Regions from separate parts of the Mesorhizobium sp. M1329 genome, predicted to be linked through region 4. Evidence: predicted binding sites of a transcription regulator. Region 4 holds the regulator's gene; each other region holds the start of a gene.
What was found. Region 4 encodes LexA, which represses DNA repair genes until DNA is damaged. Its sites were predicted from a motif close to TGTTCNNNNTGTGTTCNG; they were not measured.

Region 1 (4,954 bases), on a different contig from region 4:
GATCCCGCTCGGCTCCTGCACCATGAAGCTCAACGCCGCCGCCGAAATGATGCCGGTGAGTTGGCCTGATGTCGCCAACCTGCATCCCTTCGCCCCGGCAAACCATTCGATAGGCTATCGCGCCATGATCGAGGAGCTGGAAGGCTGGCTGGCGGAGATCACTGGCTTCGACGCGGTGACCCTGCAGCCCAATGCCGGCAGCCAGGGCGAATATGCCGGGCTGCTCGCCATTCGCGGCTATCATCTGTCGCGCGGCGAAGGCCATCGCACCGTCTGCCTGATCCCGTCCTCGGCGCATGGCACCAATCCGGCAAGCGCGGCCATGGCCGGCATGAGCGTCGTCGTCGTGCGCTGCACCGAAGACGGCAATATCGACATGGCCGACCTGCAAGCCAAAGCGGCCGAGCATGCGCACAACCTTGCGGCGCTGATGTTCACCTATCCTTCGACGCATGGCGTCTTCGAGGAAGGCGCGCGCGACCTTTGTGCCCTCGTCCACAGCCATGGCGGCCAGGTCTATTTCGACGGCGCCAACCTGAACGCGCTGGTCGGTCTCGCCCGTCCCGGCGATATCGGCGCCGACGTCTGCCACATGAACCTGCACAAGACTTTCTGCATCCCGCATGGCGGCGGCGGCCCTGGCGTCGGACCGATCGGCGTCAAGGCGCACCTGAAGCCATATCTGCCCGGCCACGTCACCGAAGGCTCGGCCCATGCCGTGGCGGCGGCACCGTTCGGCAGTGCCTGCATCCTGCCGATCACCTGGATGTATATTCGCATGATGGGCGCTTCCGGCCTGAAGCAAGCGACCGAGACGGCGATCATCTCCGCCAACTATGTGGCGACCCGGCTTGGCGAGTATTTCCCCCTGCTTTACAAGGGGCGCAACGGACGCGTCGCGCATGAATGCATCCTCGACACCCGCGTGCTCAAGGACAGCGCCGGCATCAGCGTCGACGACATCGCCAAGCGGCTGATCGACTATGGCTTCCACGCGCCGACCATGTCATTCCCGGTGGCCGGCACGCTGATGGTCGAGCCGACCGAGTCCGAGCCCAAGCGCGAGCTGGATCGCTTCTGCGAGGCGATGATCGCCATAGCCGGCGAGGCAGCCAAGGTGGCGAGGGGCGAATGGCCGTTGGCCGACAATCCTCTGGTCAACGCCCCGCACACCGCCGCCGAGGCATTGGCCGGCCAGTGGACCCATCCCTATTCCCGTCTGGAAGCGGCCTACCCCGCCGGCGATGCCGATACGGCGGCAAAATACTGGCCGCCGGTGTCACGCATCGACAACGTCGCCGGCGACCGCAACCTTGTCTGCTCCTGTCCGCCGCTGTCGGAATATCTGGGCGCAGCGGAGTAGATCATGATTCCGAAAAGGCAATCCGGTTTTCGGACAAGATCATGGGTCTAACAAGAAGATAGAAATCCCAATCAGGCAGAACGCAAGGCCGGCTCGTCGGCCTTGCTCGCGCGGTCCCGGGCGACGACGCGATTTCGCCCGGCGCGCTTTGCCGCATAGAGTGCTGCGTCGGCTTCGGCCAGCACATCGTCGAGACCGGTGCCGCTTGTTCCGCCAAAGCCGATGCCGCCGCTGACTGTGCTTCGCAACGGACCAAGTTGGGTGGCCACGACTTCCGTGCCGAAGGCGACGCTGATCTTGCTCGCAACATCATAGGCCTTCTCTTCCGTCATCCGCGACATGACGAGGACGAATTCCTCGCCGCCCAACCGGAAGGCGTCGACGCCGGTTCTGGCGTATTTCCTGATGACGGCGGCAAAGCGGCGCAGAACCTGGTCGCCGACCGGGTGACCGAATACGTCGTTCGTCCTCTTGAAATGGTCGAGGTCGAACATGGCGACGGACATGAACGGACCGAAGACCCGCTCGCCGTAGAGTGCCGTCAACGCCCGCCGGTTCATCAGCCCGGTCAATGGATCGGTCATCGTTTCGGCCTTCAATTCGATCTGCGCCTGCAAATGGTGCAGGGAGAGCGTCAATGCGCCGAGCCCGGTCATGCAGGCGACGGCTACGACGGAATTCACCCGCTCGGCCCAATTGTCCGGTGCTACACCGAGCACCCATTGGCCCTTGACCAACAAGACCGCGCCGCAAAGTCCGAACGACAGGGCACAGACGCCGCTCAGGAACGAGACGACCAGCAATATCCGGCGATCGTGACCACCCTCAATCCAGAACATCGCTCCGATGAGCGAGAGCAGCGCCGTTACCGTCGCGTAGGTGACAATAAATCCGACGCCATCAAACCCAAGATATGTCGCGCCCGCGCAAACAGCCATCGCAAGCAAGGTCGGCAAGATGGCGCGCCTGTAGTCGCGCATGCCGAGATATTGCATGGCCGACAGGCAGATAATCAGAAAACCGAGGCTGAGAAGCGCAAGCACGATCTGGCAAAGCCAGGCGCTTGGATCCCTGGTGTAATGCCAGAACAACACTACATGTGCGACGAGCACGAGAATGCCGCACGCCACCGTCAGCACAAAGCGTGCCTGTGGCGCGGTGAACCAGATCGCAAACATGGTGATGCTGAGGCACGTGCCCGACAGCGCCGCCGCGAGCAGGAGCGAACTGTAATCCAACATGCTTAAGCGACAGCCTCTTGAGGGTTCCGCTGCATTCTAGGTCAGCGACAGTTCGCGGATCTCGTTTTTCAGCCAACCTTGCGGCGTAACCTTCGGACAAGGTTTATAAAGCGTCGATGCTCTAGGCTTCGACCCCATTTCCGCCGCTTGGTTGTCGAATGGTTTTGCAGTAAGAGGCTCTATCCTCGAACGTAACAGGAACCTCCGTCGCCTGCCCGCGAAAAGCGTGGCAGTATCGGGTGGTGATTCGCAGCATCGGAATCCAGGACCGGCATGGACGACAACAACGATCTTTTCGCCAAATTGGACAAGCAGCCGCAACCGGCTCGCGCCGCCGCGCGCCCGGCCGACCCGCTGGTGCAGGCGGCGAAGCGGCCGGCGCCCCGCGACGCCAGCGAGAGCTACAGTGCCGCCGACATCGAGGTGCTGGAGGGGCTGGAGCCGGTGCGACGGCGCCCGGGCATGTACATTGGCGGCACCGACGACAAGGCGATGCACCATCTGTTTGCCGAGGTCATCGACAATTCGATGGACGAGGCGGTCGCCGGCCATGCGACCTTCATCGATGTCGAGCTTTCCGCCGATGGATACCTGTCCGTTACCGACAATGGCCGCGGCATTCCGGTCGATCCGCACCCGAAATTCAAGAAGCCGGCGCTCGAACTCATCATGACGACGCTGCATTCAGGCGGCAAGTTCGACAGCAAGGTCTACGAAACTTCGGGAGGTCTGCACGGTGTCGGCGTTTCCGTGGTCAACGCACTGTCCGACCATCTCGAGGTCGAGGTCGCGATTGGGCGCAAGCTCTATCGCCAGCGCTTCTCGCGAGGCGTTCCGGTGACCGGCCTTGAGCAGCTCGGCGAGGTGCACAATCGCCGCGGCACGAAGATCCGCTTCCATCCAGACGAGCAGATTTTCGGCAAGGGTGCTGCGTTCGAGCCGGCCCGGCTCTACCGCATGGCGCGGTCAAAGGCCTACCTGTTCGGCGGTGTCGAAATCCGCTGGACCTGCGATCCCTCGCTGATCAAGGAAAAGGACACGACGCCGGCCAAGGCAGAATTCCATTTTCCGGGCGGCCTCAAGGACTATCTGAAAGCCTCGCTCGGCGACGAATTCCAGGTGACCCGTGAAATGTTCGCCGGCAAGAGCGAGAAGCAGGGCGGTCACGGCTCGCTCGAATGGGCCGTGACCTGGTTCGGCGGCGACGGTTTTATCAATTCCTATTGCAACACCATTCCGACCGCCGAAGGCGGCACGCATGAGGCCGGCTTCCGCAACGTCCTGACGCGCGGCTTGCGCGCCTACGCCGATCTAGTCGGCAACAAGCGCGCCTCGATCGTCACTTCCGAGGATGTGATGATCTCTGCAGCGGGCATGCTATCGGTGTTCATCCGCGAGCCGGAATTCGTCGGCCAGACCAAGGACAGGCTGGCGACGATCGAGGCGATCCGCATCGTCGAAAGCGCTATCCGCGACCCGTTCGACCACTGGCTGGCCGATAATCCGCAGGAAGCGTCGAAACTGCTCGAATGGGTGATCGCGCGCGCCGACGAGCGGGTGCGCCGCCGCCAGGAAAAGGAAGTGTCGCGCAAGAGTGCGGTGCGCAAGCTGCGCCTGCCCGGCAAGCTCGCCGACTGCACGCAGAATGCCGCCGCCGGTGCCGAGCTCTTCATCGTCGAGGGCGATTCGGCCGGCGGTTCGGCAAAGCAGGCGCGCGACCGCGCCAGCCAGGCGGTGCTGCCGCTGCGCGGCAAGATCCTCAACGTCGCCAGCGCCGGCAGCGACAAGCTGGCCGGCAACCAGCAGATATCCGACCTCATCCAGGCGCTTGGCTGCGGTACGCGCTCGAGATATCGCGACGAGGACCTGCGTTACGATCGGGTTATCATCATGACCGATGCCGACGTCGACGGCGCCCATATCGCCTCGCTGCTGATCACCTTCTTCTACCAGGAGATGCCAAGCCTGGTCCGCGGCGGCCATCTCTATCTGGCGGTGCCGCCGCTGTATTCGATCCGGCAAGGCGGCAAGGTCGCCTATGCCCGCAACGATGCGCATAAGGACGAACTCCTGCGCACCGAATTCACCGGGCGCGGCAAGGTCGAAATCGGCCGCTTCAAGGGGCTGGGCGAAATGATGGCTGCTCAGCTCAAGGAAACCACCATGGACCCGAAAAAGCGCACGCTGCTGCGGGTCGATGTGATCGACGCCGAGGCGGCGACAAAGGATGCTGTCGACGCCCTGATGGGCACCAAGCCCGAGGCCCGCTTCCGCTTCATCCAGGAACGCGCGGAATTCGCCGAGACGGAAGTGCTGGATATCTGAGCTCCCGCCGCTAGCTTGGCCTTCT
Region 2 (4,954 bases), on a different contig from region 4:
CGAGGGCGACACCATCATCCAGCAAGGCGCAGACGGCACTGGATCTGCTGTGCGCTGGAGCTTTTCGCGCATCACCGAAAATTCGTTCCGCTGGCTGGGCGAACGCTCACAGGACGACGGCGCCACCTGGCGTCTCGAAGTCGAGTTCCTGGCGCGGCGCGCCGCGAGCCCGTGATCCGCACGGTTTCCACTGGCTCCGCTTTGCTCTACCAATCCCGATATCCGGCATTGCCGGCGGGGAGGGTCAGCATGCCGAGCTTCGACAGCCTGTTCAACGCCTTCGTCACCATACTTGTGACGATCGATCCGCCCGGCCTGGCGCCGCTCTTCCTCGCCGTGACCCGCGGCATGAACCGCGAGGAACGCAACCAGGTCTCCGTGCGCGCCTCGGTCATCGCCTTCCTGGTGATGGCGTTGTTCGCAATCGCCGGCGCGTCGATCCTGTCGGTCTTCGGCATCACCCTGCCGGCCTTCCGCGTCGCCGGCGGCTTTCTGCTGTTCTTCATCGCCTTCGAAATGGTGTTCGAGCGCCGGCAGGACCGCAAGGAGAAGATCGGCGACGTCGCCATCACCAGGGACATGATCCACAACATCGCCGCCTTTCCGCTGGCGATCCCGCTTATTGCCGGTCCCGGCGCGATTTCGGCGACCGTCCTGCTCTCAAGCTCGTTTCAGGGTTTGGGCGCGCAGACAGCCCTTGTCGGCATCATCGCCATCTGCCTCGTCATCACTTACCTGGTGTTCGTGCTGTCAGAGCGCATCGACCGTATCCTCGGCCAAACCGGCCGTTCGATCCTGACGCGGCTGCTCGGCGTCATCCTGGCGGCGCTCGCCGTACAGTTCGTCGCCGACGGCATCAAGGCGCTGATGGCGACTTAGGAGCTGCCCTACTTCGCCGTCGTTTCAATGACTTCGAAGTCGTGGGTAATCTCGGCAGTCTTGGCCATCATTGCCGAGGCCGAGCAGTATTTCTCGATCGAAAGCCCGATTGCCCGCTTCACCTTGTCGTGTGACAGCGCCCGGCCCTTGACGACAAAATGCATGTGGATGCGGGTGAACACCTTGGGATCGGCTTCTGCACGGTCGGCATCGAGTTCGACCACACAATCTTCAACTGCCTCGCGCCCCTTTTCCAGGATATGGACCACGTCATAGGCCGAGCAGCCGCCGGTGCCGATCAGCACCAGTTCCATTGGGCTCGGCCCCGGTGTCTTGCCCTCCGGCCCAAACGCAGTGCCTAGCACCAGCTTGTGCTCACTGGCGGACTCGCCAATGAAAGTGCGCTCCTCGACCCATTTGACCCTTGCTTTCAACTGATACGTCCTTTCACCGCTCAAACGCACAACGTCCCGAAAATCCAAGACAGATTTTCGGGACGCCATTTCGTGGCCAAGATGCCGGCGCTTTTCGCCGCAAGGGCAGTCCGCCCCGAGAAATCAGAACGGAATTTCGTCGTCCAGCTCGCGCGACGAACCACCGCCGCCGCCCTTGTTGGCGCCACCGCGATTGAAACTTTCGCCCGGGCCGGACTGGCCGAAATCGGAACCGCGGCTCGCACCACCACCGGCATAGTTGCCGACCTGGCCGCCGCCCTCGCCCCGCGCATCGAGCATCTGCAGCTCGCCGCGGAATTTCTGCAACACGATTTCGGTCGTATAGCGGTCATTGCCGGTCTGGTCCTGCCATTTGCGCGTCTGCAGCTGGCCCTCGACATAGACCTTCATGCCCTTCTTCAGATACTGCTCGGCCACCTTGGCGATCTGGTCGTTGAAGATCACGACATTGTGCCATTCGGTCTTTTCCTTGCGCTCTCCGGATGTCTTGTCGCGCCAGCTTTCCGACGTCGCGATGCGGATGTTGACGACCGGGTCACCCGAATTCAGGCGGCGGATTTCAGGGTCCGCCCCGAGATTGCCCACCAGAATGACCTTGTTGACACTACCCGCCATGACACTTCTCCGCGCTCATCCGAAACCAAAATTTTGTCGCTGCACCTTACAGGCTATGGATAATCCCTGCCTGATGTGGCTGCCTTTTCCCACAAGGTTTTTGTTCTCTATTCGTTCTAGGTTAAAGGCCCTGCACTCTCAATAGATGTCAGTAACAAGTAGTGTCCTGGCGTCGAATTTCCACGAACCCTGAGATCGAGGCGAACTCAATGAAGATGGTCGAGCATGACGATCAGCCGCAAGAAGAATGGCGAACGGGAGTAAAGACCCGCATGCATGTCTCGGCCTGCAACGGCGCAACTCAACTTTGCATATTTGAACAATGGGTCGAACCCACGGTTGGCGCCCCGACACATTGGCACCCGGTCGAGGAAGTGCTTACCGTCATCGCCGGCAGGGCCGAGATGTGGATCGATGATGAGCATCTCGTCTTGACTGCCGGACAGTCGCTTGTTGTTGCCGCGCACAGGCAACATGGCTTCCGAAACGTCGGCTCCGAACTGCTTCATATCCGTGCCGTGCTCGCGTCACCCGTTTTCGAGGCGACATTTAACGGATCTCCAGACATGGTGAGACGCTGGCTTCCGACGCGTTTGTAAAATCTCGCCCGTCGTAAAAAAACACTGCCTGTCCTCGAAACGCGACTTGCCAAACCGATAAGTATCGACTTATGCTTTTAGCATGATCGAAGCAGACATTTTTCGGGCACTGGCCGATCCAACGCGTCGCGCCGTCTATGAGCGGCTCGCCGACGGCGAGATGACGGTGTCTGAACTGCGCACTGACATGCCGGTATCGCAGCCGGCGGTATCGCAGCATCTCGCCGTGCTGCGCGGCGCCGGCCTCGTCATCGAGCGGCGGGCCGGCCGCAACGCCTATTACCGCGCCGATCCGAAGGGGCTTGCGCCGCTGCTCGGCTGGATCGAACGCTACCGTGCGTTCTGGCCAGAGCGCATCGAAAGGCTCAAGACGGTGTTGAAGGACATGGACCAATGACCAGCCGAGGCAAAGAACGCGCGGAAATGGCCGCAGACAAGATCGAGTTCGAGTGCGAACTGCCCGAGCCGCCGGAAAAAGTGTGGAGGGCGCTGACGGTGCCGGACCTGCTCGCGGCCTGGATGATGCCGAACGACATCAAGCCCGAAATCGGCAACCGCTTTGCCTTTAAAGCGCCGAATGCGCCGATCGAGTGCGAAATCCTCGACGCAGATCCAGGACGGCTGCTGCGCTATTCCTGGCGGGAGCGGCCGGCGCCCGGCGATACGCAGGTGCCGCCCGGCAGCCCCCTGGACAGCCCAATGAGCGACAACCCAGTGGACAGCATCGTCACCTTTACCCTCGACCGCACCGTTTCCGGCGGCACGCATCTGCGCATCGTCCATGATGGTTTTGCTCGGGCAGCAGTGCCGGAGATCGCGATGGCATGCGCCGGTTGCCGACTCTCGTTTGAAGCGCGTGCTCCCAGGCACAAGCAGATCGCCGCAAACACCCCGCGCCTCCTTCTGCGCGCGGCCTGAACACGATCAGCCTACGGAGAAAAATAATGAGCGGCCTTGCCAATTTGGTTCCGATGGTGATCGAGCAGTCGAGCCGCGGCGAACGTGCCTTCGACATATTTTCGCGGCTGCTGCGCGAGCGCATCGTCTTCATCAACGGGCCGATCGACGACGGCACCTCGGCGCTAGTCTGCGCCCAGCTTCTGTCGCTGGAATCCGACAATCCCGACAAGGAGGTCTCGCTCTACATCAACTCGCCGGGCGGCGTGGTGACCAGCGGTTTCGCCATCTATGATACGATGCAGTATATCAGCTGCCCGGTCTCCACCGTTTGTATGGGTTTCGCCGCCTCGATGGCCTCGTTCCTTTTGATGGCCGGCACACCGGGGCGGCGCATCGCGCTACCCAACACCAGCATCGTGCTGCATCAGCCTCTCGGCGGCTTCCAGGGCCAAGCCTCCGATATCCAGCGCCATGCCGAGGGCATCCTTCGCACCAAGCGGCGCATGACCGATCTTTACGCCCACCATTGCGGCCGCACCTACGAAGAAGTGGAACGCACGCTCGACCGCGACTTTTTCATGACTGCGCAGGAGGCCAAGGATTGGGGCCTCGTCGACCATGTTTTCGACACTCGCAAGCAGGCCGCATGAACGAGCCGGGCCGGCGGACGATCCGGCGCCTGCAATTTCAGCGCCATCGGTCTGGTCTTGCCGCTATCACGGCACTATACTCCGGCGATGACTGCCAGCCGTTCATCCAGCCTGTTATGCCTTGCTATCGCTACCGTGGCCGGCACGAACATGCTGGTGGACATGGCATTTGCCCAAGATAATTCGACGTCTTCGCAAAAGGGCGCCCTGCCCGGCGTGACCGGCGACTATCGCATCGCCGAGCCTACCCCGCAGCCTGAGCCAGACGACGCGGTTCCAAGCAGCGGCAACGGCACGTTCAAGATCGGCGATACCGACGTTCGCATTTCCGGCAGCATAACCATCGACGTCGCTACCGGCGGGATCAGGCCCCCCAGCCGGTAAGTTCGCCTGGTATGCACCACAAATGTGCGCTTCAAACGAACAGCCCCGCCATTGCTTGTGCAACTGACGGGGCTTCTTGGATCTGAAATCCAAATTGCCGGGAGTTTCATGCCGGCTTTTCATTTCGGATGCTTCGCGGCGTTCAGCCGACGATCCGACTAGCAGTCTCTGATTGTTGTGGGGATCGGCAAGTCAACGTTGGCAGGTAGCGCGCAAAACGCCTGACCTGGCCACTTATACCTGCCGCGGCTCCAGCGACACGTGGAGCCTCAAGGAACTATCCGGTGGAGTCATGCCTCTGCTCTCCTTCTGTTCGTTGCGACTGTCGTCGTCGAAGCGCTCATCGCAAACCCGCGGCGTCTCGCAGGCTAGCCCCAGGCCGCGAGGCCATCGAAAGACGGCCGGCTTCGTTGACGTCTGGAGTCTGCCCCCGTGACGCATTGACGTCAACCTTGAATAGCCGATTACCGAA
Region 3 (4,954 bases), on a different contig from region 4:
ATTTAACTTACCATTCAGCTCTGCGCTATGCACGAAGCGACGTTCTGACTCCGGATTTTCGTCAGCGCCGGCCGATTTGCATCCGGGATAGGCTCCGACTTGCCTTGACCGGCCCCCTGAAGCCCATAAAACGGGAAGCCCGTAAAAGACGGGCAGTCGAGGGACGAGGCCTGCATGTTCTCAAAGATCCTGGTCGCCAACCGTGGCGAGATCGCCTGCCGCGTGATCAAGACGGCGCGCAAGATGGGCGTCGCCACCGTCGCGGTCTATTCCGACGCCGACCGCGACGCCATGCATGTCGAAATGGCCGACGAGGCGGTGCATATCGGGCCTTCGCCTGCTGCGCAAAGCTATCTGGTCCCGGAAAAGATCATCGCCGCCTGCAAGGCTACAGGAGCCGAGGCCGTGCATCCCGGCTACGGCTTCCTGTCGGAGCGGGCATCCTTCTGCGAAGCGCTGGAGCAGGAAGGCATCGTCTTCATCGGCCCGAAGCCCAAGGCCATCAAGGCGATGGGCGATAAGATCGAATCGAAGAAGTTCGCCAATGCGGCCAAGGTGTCGACGGTGCCCGGCTGGCTCGGCGTCGTCGAAAACGCCGCCCATGCCGAAAGGATAGCCGGCGAAATCGGCTATCCCGTGATGATCAAGGCCTCGGCCGGCGGCGGCGGCAAGGGCATGCGCATCGCCTGGAGCAAGGCAGAGGTGCGCGACGGCTTCGACCGGGCGCGGTCGGAAGCCAAAAGCTCGTTCGGCGATGACCGCGTCTTCATCGAAAAATTCATCGTCGACCCGCGCCATATCGAAATCCAGGTGCTCGCCGACGCGCATGGCAACACGCTCTATCTCGGCGAGCGGGAATGCTCGATCCAGCGCCGCAACCAGAAGGTCGTAGAGGAGGCGCCGTCGCCCTTCCTCGATGCCAAGACCCGCAAAGCCATGGGCGAGCAGTCGGTGGCGTTGGCCAAGGCGGTCGACTACCAGAGCGCCGGAACGGTCGAATTCATCGTCGATAGCGACAAGAACTTCTATTTCCTGGAAATGAACACGCGGCTGCAGGTCGAGCATCCGGTGACGGAACTGGTCACCGGCATCGACCTGGTCGAGCAGATGATCCGCGTGGCAGCCGGCGAAAAGCTCGCCATCAAGCAGAGCGACGTCAAGTTGAACGGCTGGGCGGTGGAAAGCCGCCTCTATGCCGAAGACCCGTATCGCAACTTTCTGCCGTCGATCGGCCGGCTGACAAAATACCGGCCGCCGGAAGAGGGAAAATTCGGCGAAATCGTCATCCGCAACGATACCGGCGTCACCGAAGGCTCGGAAATCTCGATGTTCTACGACCCGATGGTCGCCAAGCTGTGCACCTGGGCGCCGACACGGCTGGCGGCGATAGACGCGATGTCGGAAGCGCTGGACAGTTTCGTCGTCGACGGCATCGAGCACAACATACCGTTCCTGGCGGCGCTGATGCAGCATCCGCGCTGGCGGGAAGGTCGGCTATCGACCGGGTTCATCGCCGAGGAATACCCCGACGGCTTCGCGCCGATCGTGCCAGACGCCGAGGAGAAGTCGGTGCTGGCCGCGATTGCCACCGCGGTCGAACTTCTGCGCCGCGACCGGCTCGACCGCCTGGGCGGGCGGCTGGCGCCGCATTCGGGCGCTTTGAAACGTGATTGGGTGGTGAAGATCGGCCGGGATTATCTTTCGCTCGCCATCGTCGAAGGCATGATTTCCGTTCCGATGGAGCTCGATCTCACAATCGACGGCGGCAAACCGCTGACCGTGGCATCCGACTGGCGGCCGGGCGATCTCATCTGGCGCGGCACGGTCGGCGGTCGCAAGGTCGCGGCGCAGGTCAGGCCGGTACTGAACGGGTTCCGCATCGCCTGGAAAGGCATGTCGGTGACAGCCCGCGCCATGCTGCCGCGCACTGCCGAACTCGAAAGGCTGATGCCTGAAAAAATCGCGCCGGACACTTCGAAGATGCTGCTCTGCCCAATGCCCGGGCTCGTCGTGTCGATCGCCGTTGTCGAGGGGCAGGAGGTCAAGGCCGGCGAGACGCTTGCAGTGGTCGAAGCGATGAAGATGGAAAACGTGCTGCGCGCCGAGCGCGACCTCATCGTCTCGAAGCTCAACGCCAAGCCCGGCGACAGCCTTGCCGTCGATGCGGTGATCATGGAATTCGCGTGAGGGTGAAAAAAACCGCCTGAGGCTAGCCTGGGACGTTGGAGATTAGCGAAAGCCGAGGTGACGGCCAATCTCCCCCCTCGTGGGGGAGATGTCCGGCAGGACAGAGAGGGGCGCGAAGAAACGCGACCAGACAATTCGTTGGGCAACGAGACAGAATTCGCATTTTTTTGCCGCCACAACGTATTTTGTTCTTGCTTTGTGCCGGCAGCTATGCTACTAATTTGGGTATGGTGCTAATTGGCTCCAACGACCCGCCTTTGAGGCGGGTTTTGTGTTTCCTGGCCCGAGGTTGGCGGGACAGCGCCCCTCTCTGTCCTGCCGGACATCTCCCCCACGAGGGGGGAGATCGGCAGTTGCGGCGGCTGCTCTAAACGTCCAAAGCTCCAATCGCTACCGCTGGACTCGTGGTACCCGGTGCCGGACAATACATCTTCATCAACTGAGTCCTTGTGAGGCGGCGCGAAAAAACCATGGCGGATGAGAGACTTCCACGCGATCCCTTGCTGCGCGAGGCCTATGCAAAGGCGTCACGGGCGGAGGCGGCGGCGCGTCGGTTCATTCATCTGCGCGTGCATTCGGCCTATTCGCTGCTCGAAGGCGCCTTGCAGCTCGGCAAGATCGTCGGCCATGCAGTGCAGGACGAGTGCCCGGCAATCGCCGTCACCGACACCAACAATCTGTTCGGCGCACTGGAATTCGCCCAGAAGGCGGTAAAGGACGGTATCCAGCCGATCATCGGCTGCCAGATCGACCTCGCCTTTTCCGGCGAGGCGAGCGACAGCCAGCGCGACCGCAGGCGGCAAGGGCCGGAGATGCGGCCGGTCGTCCTGATCGCCGCCACCGAGGCCGGCTACGGCAATCTGGTCAGGCTGGTCAGCCGCGTCTACCTCGAGACACCGCCCGGCGAAGCGGTGCATCTGACGACCGAGATGCTGCAGGGCCACTCCGACGGTCTGATCTGCCTTACGGGCGGGCCGCGCGGTCCGATCGGCACTGCCTTGAAAGAGGATCGCCGCGAACTCGCCGAGACCCGGCTCCTGGCGCTCAAGGGCCTGTTCGGCGACCGGCTCTATGTCGAGCTTGAGCGGGTGTCCGGCTACGACCGCGCGATCGAGCAGTCGTCGGTCGATCTCGCCTACCGCCATGATCTGCCGTTGGTTGCCACCAACGAGGCGTTTTTCTTCTCTCGTGAAGACTATGACGCGCATGATGCGTTGATCGCCATCGCCGAAGGCTCCGTGGTTGCGGCCGACAATCGCCGCCGCCTTTCGCCCGACCACTTCCTGAGAAGCCAGGCCGACATGGCGAGGCTGTTCGCCGACCTGCCGGAAGCAATCGACAACACCGTCGAGATCGCGCTGCGCTGCTCGTATTACCCGAAGACACGCAATCCGATCCTGCCGCGCTTTGCCGGCCGCGATGTCGCCGACGCCGATGCTGCGGTCAAGGCGGAGGCGCACGAGCTTGCCAGGCAGGCGCATGAAGGGCTGGAGGCGCGGCTGGCGGCGCACGGGCCGACGCCCGGCTATACCGTCGAGCAATATCGCGAGAGGCTGGATTTCGAGCTCGGCGTCATCGAGAAGATGAAATATCCGGGCTATTTCCTGATCGTCGCCGACTTCATCAAATGGGCCAAGGCGCAAGACATTCCGGTCGGGCCGGGCCGCGGTTCGGGCGCCGGCTCGCTGGTTGCCTATGCCACGACCATCACCGACATCGATCCGCTGCGCTTTTCGCTGCTGTTCGAGCGCTTCCTCAATCCCGACCGCGTGTCGATGCCCGACTTCGACATCGACTTCTGCCAGGACCGGCGCGAGGAGGTCATCCGCTACGTCCAGCAGAAATACGGCCGCGACCAGGTCGGCCAGATCATCACCTTCGGCACACTGCAGGCACGCGCGGTGCTGCGTGACGTCGGCCGCGTGCTGCAGATGCCTTACGGGCAGGTCGACAAGCTGAGCAAGATGGTGCCGTCGAACCCGGCCAATCCCGTCAAGCTTGCCGATGCCATCGCCAACGAGCCGCGCTTTGCCGAAGAGGCGGAGCGTGAGCCGATCGTGCAGACGCTGCTCGATACGGCGCAGAAACTGGAAGGTCTTTATCGGCACGCCTCTACGCACGCGGCCGGTATCGTCATCGGCGACCGGCCGCTGTCGGAGCTGGTGCCGATGTACCGCGATCCGCGATCGGACATGCCCGTCACCCAGTTCAACATGAAGTATGTCGAGCAGGCCGGGCTGGTGAAATTCGACTTCCTTGGCCTGAAGACGCTGACGGTGCTGGACAGGGCGGTCAAGCTGATCCGCCGCCGCGGCATCGAGATCGATCTCGCCCACATTCCGCTCGACGACCCGGAAACCTACGCCATGCTGTCGCGCGGCGAGGTGGTCGGCGTGTTCCAGGTGGAAAGTGCCGGCATGCGCAAGGCGCTGATCGGCATGCGGCCCGACTGTATCGAGGACATTATCGCGCTGGTCGCGCTCTACCGGCCGGGGCCGATGGAGAACATACCGACCTACAATGCCAGAAAGCACGGCGAAGAGGAGATGGCGTCGATCCACCCGAAGATCGACCATCTCGTCAAGGAGACGCAAGGCGTCATCGTCTACCAGGAACAGGTGATGCAGATCGCGCAGGAGCTCTCCGGCTATTCGCTGGGCGAAGCCGATCTGCTGCGCCGCGCCATGGGCAAGAAGATCCGCGCCGAGATGGACAAGCAGCGCGAGCGCTTTGTTTCGGGTGCGGTCGAGCGCGGCGTCGGCAAGCC
Region 4 (4,954 bases):
GCCGGTGCGCATGATCGGGCGCAAATCGTGCACCCCCGAGATCGACACCACGTGACGAACGCGCCGGACCACTTCGGGCGCCAGCGGCGTCGTCGCCGTAACCATCCGGCTAACAAGATGGCCGCCGGCCGAGTGTCCGGTCAGCATCAGCGGCCCTGCGACCATCGCCGCCGCTGTGCCGATCGCCGCGCCGACTTCCTTGACGATGCCGGCAACGCGTATCTGCGGACAGAGCGTGTAGGACGGCATCGCAACCGCATAGCCGCGATCAACAGCGCCAGCGGCAAGATGCGACCAGAAACTCTTGTCGAATGCCATCCAGTAGCCGCCATGGACGAACACCACGAGTCCCTTGGGCTTGGTGGCCGGCAGGATAAGATCGAGCCGATTGCGTGGCTTATCGCCATAGGCCAAGTCGAGCCGCGCCCTGCCCTCGGTCGAAAGCACGTCGCGGAAAACCCGAGCGGGCTCAACCCAGGCCGCCGGCCAGCGATCGCTGCTGGCTATGTTGGCGCCGTTGGCATAGGCGTTGTCCCAATCGGCAATGTGACGTTCGAACACCCTGCGCCCTCCCCTGGCAATATGGCCTTGCGACGTAGCGTGAGCATCGCGCGGCGCGTCGTCGCCAGCCTCACGGCTCCAGCTCTCGCATCAATCTCAAGTGACAGCCGTCTTGATGGCGAAGCGCGCATCCTTCCATGCACCGGTGCGCAGGATGTCCTCAAGTACTTCGACGGCCTGCCAGACATCGGCATAGCCGACATAGAGCGGGGTGAAGCCGAAGCGCATGGTCGATGGCGCGCGAAAATCGCCGATCACGCCACGTTCGATCAGCGCGCGCATGATCTGGTAGCCATGCTCATGCATGAATGAAATCTGGCTGCCGCGTTTTTCCCCATCGCGCGTGCTTTCGAGCGTGAGCCCGTAAGTGCCGCACTTTGCCTCGACAAGCTCGATGAACAGATCGGCCAGCGCGATGCTCTTCTTGCGCACCGCCGTCATGTCGACATCGTTCCAGATGTCGAGCGCGCCCTTAAGCGTGCGCATCGACAGGACCGGCTGCGTGCCGCACAGAAACCGGCGGATGCCGGTGCCGGCCGCATAGCCTGGCTCGAAGGCGAAGGGCCGTGCATGGCCCCACCAGCCGGTGAGCGGCTGCTGGATGTCGGCAAGATGCCGCTCAGCCGCATAGATGAAAGCAGGCGCGCCCGGGCCGCCATTCAGATATTTGTAGGTGCAGCCAACGGCAAAATCGGCGTTTGCCTTGTCGAGCTCGACTGGCATCGCTCCAGCGGTGTGGCAGAGATCCCAGACGATCATCGCCCCGGCTTCCTGGGCTCTGCGCGTCAGCGCCGGCATGTCGCGCAGTTCGCCCGACTTGTAGTTGACGTGGTTGACCAGCACCACAGCGGTGCGTTCGTCGATCAGCTCTTCGATGCTCGGCGCGTCGACCCCCGAGAGGCGCAGCAGCGTATCCTTTCGCGTCGAAGCCACACCCTCAGCCATGTAGAGGTCCGTCGGAAAACTATCGCCCTCGGCGACGATGACCTGCCGCTCCGGTCGCATGGCCATGGCGGCGTGCAGCAGTTTATAGATGTTGACCGACGTCGTGTCGCAGACCACCGTCTGGCCGGCCGCGGCACCGATCAGGCGCCCGAGCTGGTCGCCAAGTTCAAGCGGCATGTTGAACCAGCCGGCCGTGTTCCATGCGCGGATGAGATCATGCGACCATTCTTCGGTCGCGGCCTTGCGCAATTCATCGAAAGCGGCACGTGAAGCAGCTCCTAGCGAATTGCCGTCGAGATAGATCACTCCTTGCGGCAACACAAAGCGGTCGCGCATCGCGCGCAGCGGATCTGCGGCATCCATCGCCTTTATGGCCGCGAGATCGGGAATTCCTGTCATGATTTGCCTGCTCCCCCAAAATTCAATGCAACGCCGGATACGCATCGACTGTTCTTCCATCACCTGGTTGCGCGCAGGAAGGCTCCACCGGCGAGAAGCAGCCTAACCAGGCGGTGGAAACCAGGACTTAACCCGAGGTTGGCGTTTTGAGTTCGTTTCGTTCACGGTGCATTGACCAAACCGCACACTCGATAGGGGTTCACTTCCGTGCCCTCCGCCGACCGACGGCCGATGCCAATGTGGCCTTCCGGGAAGCCAGAAGGGCGCAAACGAAAGCAGAATCAAGGCGATGAGGCTCGCGACGGTGAAAGTGGGGTACCCCGGTTAGGGGACGTCGTTTGTTTCCCGAGCCTTAACGCATTCATTAAACTTTAAACAGTTGCGGAACACAACTGGAACAGATAGTGTTTGTTCTGGGTTTGTTTTTCTGATTCTGTTGGGGGTCGCTATGCTGACACGCAAACAACACGAACTGCTTATGTTCATCCACGAAAGATTGAAGGAAAGCGGTATCCCGCCTTCCTTCGACGAGATGAAGGAAGCGCTCGACCTGGCTTCCAAATCGGGAATCCACCGGCTGATTACGGCACTGGAGGAGCGCGGCTTCATTCGCCGTTTGCCCAACCGGGCCCGTGCGCTGGAGGTGCTGCGCCTGCCTGACTCGATCGCCCCCGGCCTCAATGCGGCACGCAAGTTCTCGCCGAGTGTCATCCAGGGCAGTCTTGGGCAAGGCGGTCCGCGGCAAGGCAAGCCGACATCGTCGCGCGTCCCTGCGGCCGGAAATGACGACGATGTCGTCGCCGCCGTTTCGATCCCGGTGATGGGCCGCATCGCCGCCGGTGTGCCGATCGACGCCATCCAGCACCAGACGCATTCGATTTCGGTGCCGCCGGATATGATCATGGGCGGCGAGCATTATGCGCTCGAGGTCAAAGGCGATTCGATGATCGAGGCTGGCATTTTCGACGGCGACACGGTGATCATCCGCAATGCCGATACGGCGAGCCCCGGTGAGATCGTGGTGGCACTGGTCGACGAGGAGGAAGCGACGCTGAAGCGGTTCCGCCGCAAGGGCGCTTCGATCGCCCTGGAAGCCGCCAATCCGGCCTACGAGACGCGCATCTTCGGACCAGACAGGGTCAAGGTGCAAGGCAAGCTCGTCGGACTGATCCGCCGCTACTGAGTTCCGCCCTTGGCGCCGGCTTTGGGTTTGTCGGCCCTGCGGTATGGCGGCAGGCCCCGTGCCGCGCGTGAAAATTTCCGCTGCACGTGCCAGGGCCGGTATGATTTTTCGACCGCGAAACGGATTTCGGCGCGTGTTGCAGCTTGTGGATCGAAATAGACGGCGGCACTTCCCGCGCGCGCCAGTTGCCGTTTGGTGACGACGAGGACCAGCCGGTCGTAGTAGCAGGGGTTATGGGCGGTGGCGTCGTCGATGACGATCAAACTGGCAAAGGCGCAGGCTGGCCGCGCAGTATCGCGGTCCTTGGCTTGTGCGATGATCGCGCCGGATGGATGCCTGGCAAGGCAGAGGCCGTCCGTGCAAATGAACGGCATACCCGGCGGTAGGTCGGCCGGATCGGCAATGTCGAATTGCGGATCGTTCTTTCCAGGTGTTTCCGGCGCGACGATAGCCTCTGATGTGAGCGCGCGTTTCCAGTTGTCGATGGTGAACTCATTCGGGCGTGCCCGGTTGACCGCGAGTTCACCGCTGTCGATCGGCAGCGCGACCAACCGTGCGTCCTCCGAGATCAATACATCGGGTACGCGCGTCTGGGTTGTCGTTAGCAAGCCGGCGAGCGCAAAAGGAAGTGCCGCCAGCCGCAACCAGGTCGTCGCCATGCTGGCAATGACAAGGGCGATCGTCACCAAAAGGACGGATCTCAGCGAAATCAGCCCAACCGCATCGATTGGCGAGCGCTCGGAGATCCACCCGGACAGGGCGATCATCGCCGTCAGCCCCTTGCCCATCACGTATAGGAAAGGCCCATCCGCGCCGAACGGCATCGCCAGCGCACTGAGGACGGCGAAGGGCATGACGACCAGTGAGACGATGGGCATGATGGCCAGATTGGCGAACAGGCTGAGCGGCGCCACGCGCTGGAAATGCCATATGGCGAAAAGCGCCGTGGCGCTCCCTGCAATGATTGAGGTCATCGCCAGGCCGCCCATGCCCAGCAGGACCTTTCGCGTGGCGAGGCGTAGCGGCGACCGCCGCGGCGGCGGCCTGGTGGCCCTGCCGGCGCGGTAGTCGGACCAGCCGGCATAGGCGCCGACAAGGGCCGCCGTCGCGGCGAAGGACATCTGGAAGCTCGGACCGACCACCTCGTGTGGCGACACCAGAATGACCGCGATGGCCGAGATCGCCAGGTTGCGCATGGTGAGCGCGGCCCGGTCGAACAGCACGGCGATAAGCATCACCGCCAGCATGATGAAGCTGCGTTCGGCCGCTACCACAATGCCGGAAAAGACGAGGTAGGCCGCAATCGAAAAAAGCGCGGCGGCCGCGGCATATTTCTTGACCGGCCGTCGCGATGAGAAATCGGGAAACAGCGCAAAGGCGCCGCGTAGCAGCGCCATGATGGTGCCGGCGACCAACGCCATATGCAGCCCCGAGATAGAGATGATGTGATAGATGCCTGTACGCCGCATCGCTTCGTTGATCTCCTCGGGAATGCCGGCGCGCACGCCGACGATCAGCGCAGCAGCAATCTCGCCCTCGGCGCCGCCGATGCGGCTGCGGATATGGTCGGCGATGGATTCGCGCGCGTCTTCGATCGCAGAAGAAAGCCGCGCGGCAAGCGGCATGCTGCCCGACGACACGACTTTCGGATTGCCGAGAAAAAAGCCGCTGCCGCCGATACCGGCGAAATAGCTGTCGAAGGAGAAATCATAGCTGTCGGGCCGCACCGGCCCGGTCGGCGGCAGCAGCCGCACATAGCCGGCGATCTCGGAACCGGCGGTCAGCTCAGCCGGTATTTTCATCGCCGAAACGCGGACCCGTTCCGGCATGTAACGCAGTGTCGGCCTGGCGGTTGAGATCACATCG

Region 1: the regulator LexA is predicted to act here: its motif matches at 2,790-2,807, upstream of parE (DNA topoisomerase IV subunit B).
Region 2: the regulator LexA is predicted to act here: its motif matches at 2,051-2,068, upstream of NKH21_RS11540 (single-stranded DNA-binding protein).
Region 3: the regulator LexA is predicted to act here: its motif matches at 2,374-2,391, upstream of dnaE (DNA polymerase III subunit alpha).

Annotation. Positions count from the first base shown of each region.
Region 1 covers NZ_JAMYLN010000009.1:179,774-184,727, forward strand. The annotation lists gene gcvP (aminomethyl-transferring glycine dehydrogenase) at 1-1,363, shown strand, start outside; gene NKH21_RS12070 (GGDEF domain-containing protein) at 1,435-2,604, opposite strand; gene parE (DNA topoisomerase IV subunit B) at 2,878-4,929, shown strand.
Region 2 covers NZ_JAMYLN010000009.1:60,429-65,382, forward strand. The annotation lists gene NKH21_RS11525 (hypothetical protein) at 1-175, shown strand, start outside; gene NKH21_RS11530 (MarC family protein) at 250-879, shown strand; gene NKH21_RS11535 (OsmC family protein) at 888-1,313, opposite strand; gene NKH21_RS11540 (single-stranded DNA-binding protein) at 1,437-1,949, opposite strand; gene NKH21_RS11545 (cupin domain-containing protein) at 2,159-2,548, shown strand; gene NKH21_RS11550 (ArsR/SmtB family transcription factor) at 2,631-2,945, shown strand; gene NKH21_RS11555 (SRPBCC family protein) at 2,942-3,466, shown strand; gene NKH21_RS11560 (ATP-dependent Clp protease proteolytic subunit) at 3,493-4,098, shown strand; gene NKH21_RS11565 (hypothetical protein) at 4,186-4,482, shown strand.
Region 3 covers NZ_JAMYLN010000009.1:165,576-170,529, reverse strand. The annotation lists gene NKH21_RS12015 (acetyl-CoA carboxylase biotin carboxylase subunit) at 175-2,187, shown strand; gene dnaE (DNA polymerase III subunit alpha) at 2,658-4,954, shown strand, end outside.
Region 4 covers NZ_JAMYLN010000030.1:71,179-76,132, forward strand. The annotation lists gene NKH21_RS25505 (hormone-sensitive lipase) at 1-561, opposite strand, end outside; gene kynU (kynureninase) at 658-1,905, opposite strand; gene lexA (transcriptional repressor LexA) at 2,354-3,088, shown strand; gene NKH21_RS25520 (ComEC/Rec2 family competence protein) at 3,082-4,954, opposite strand, start outside.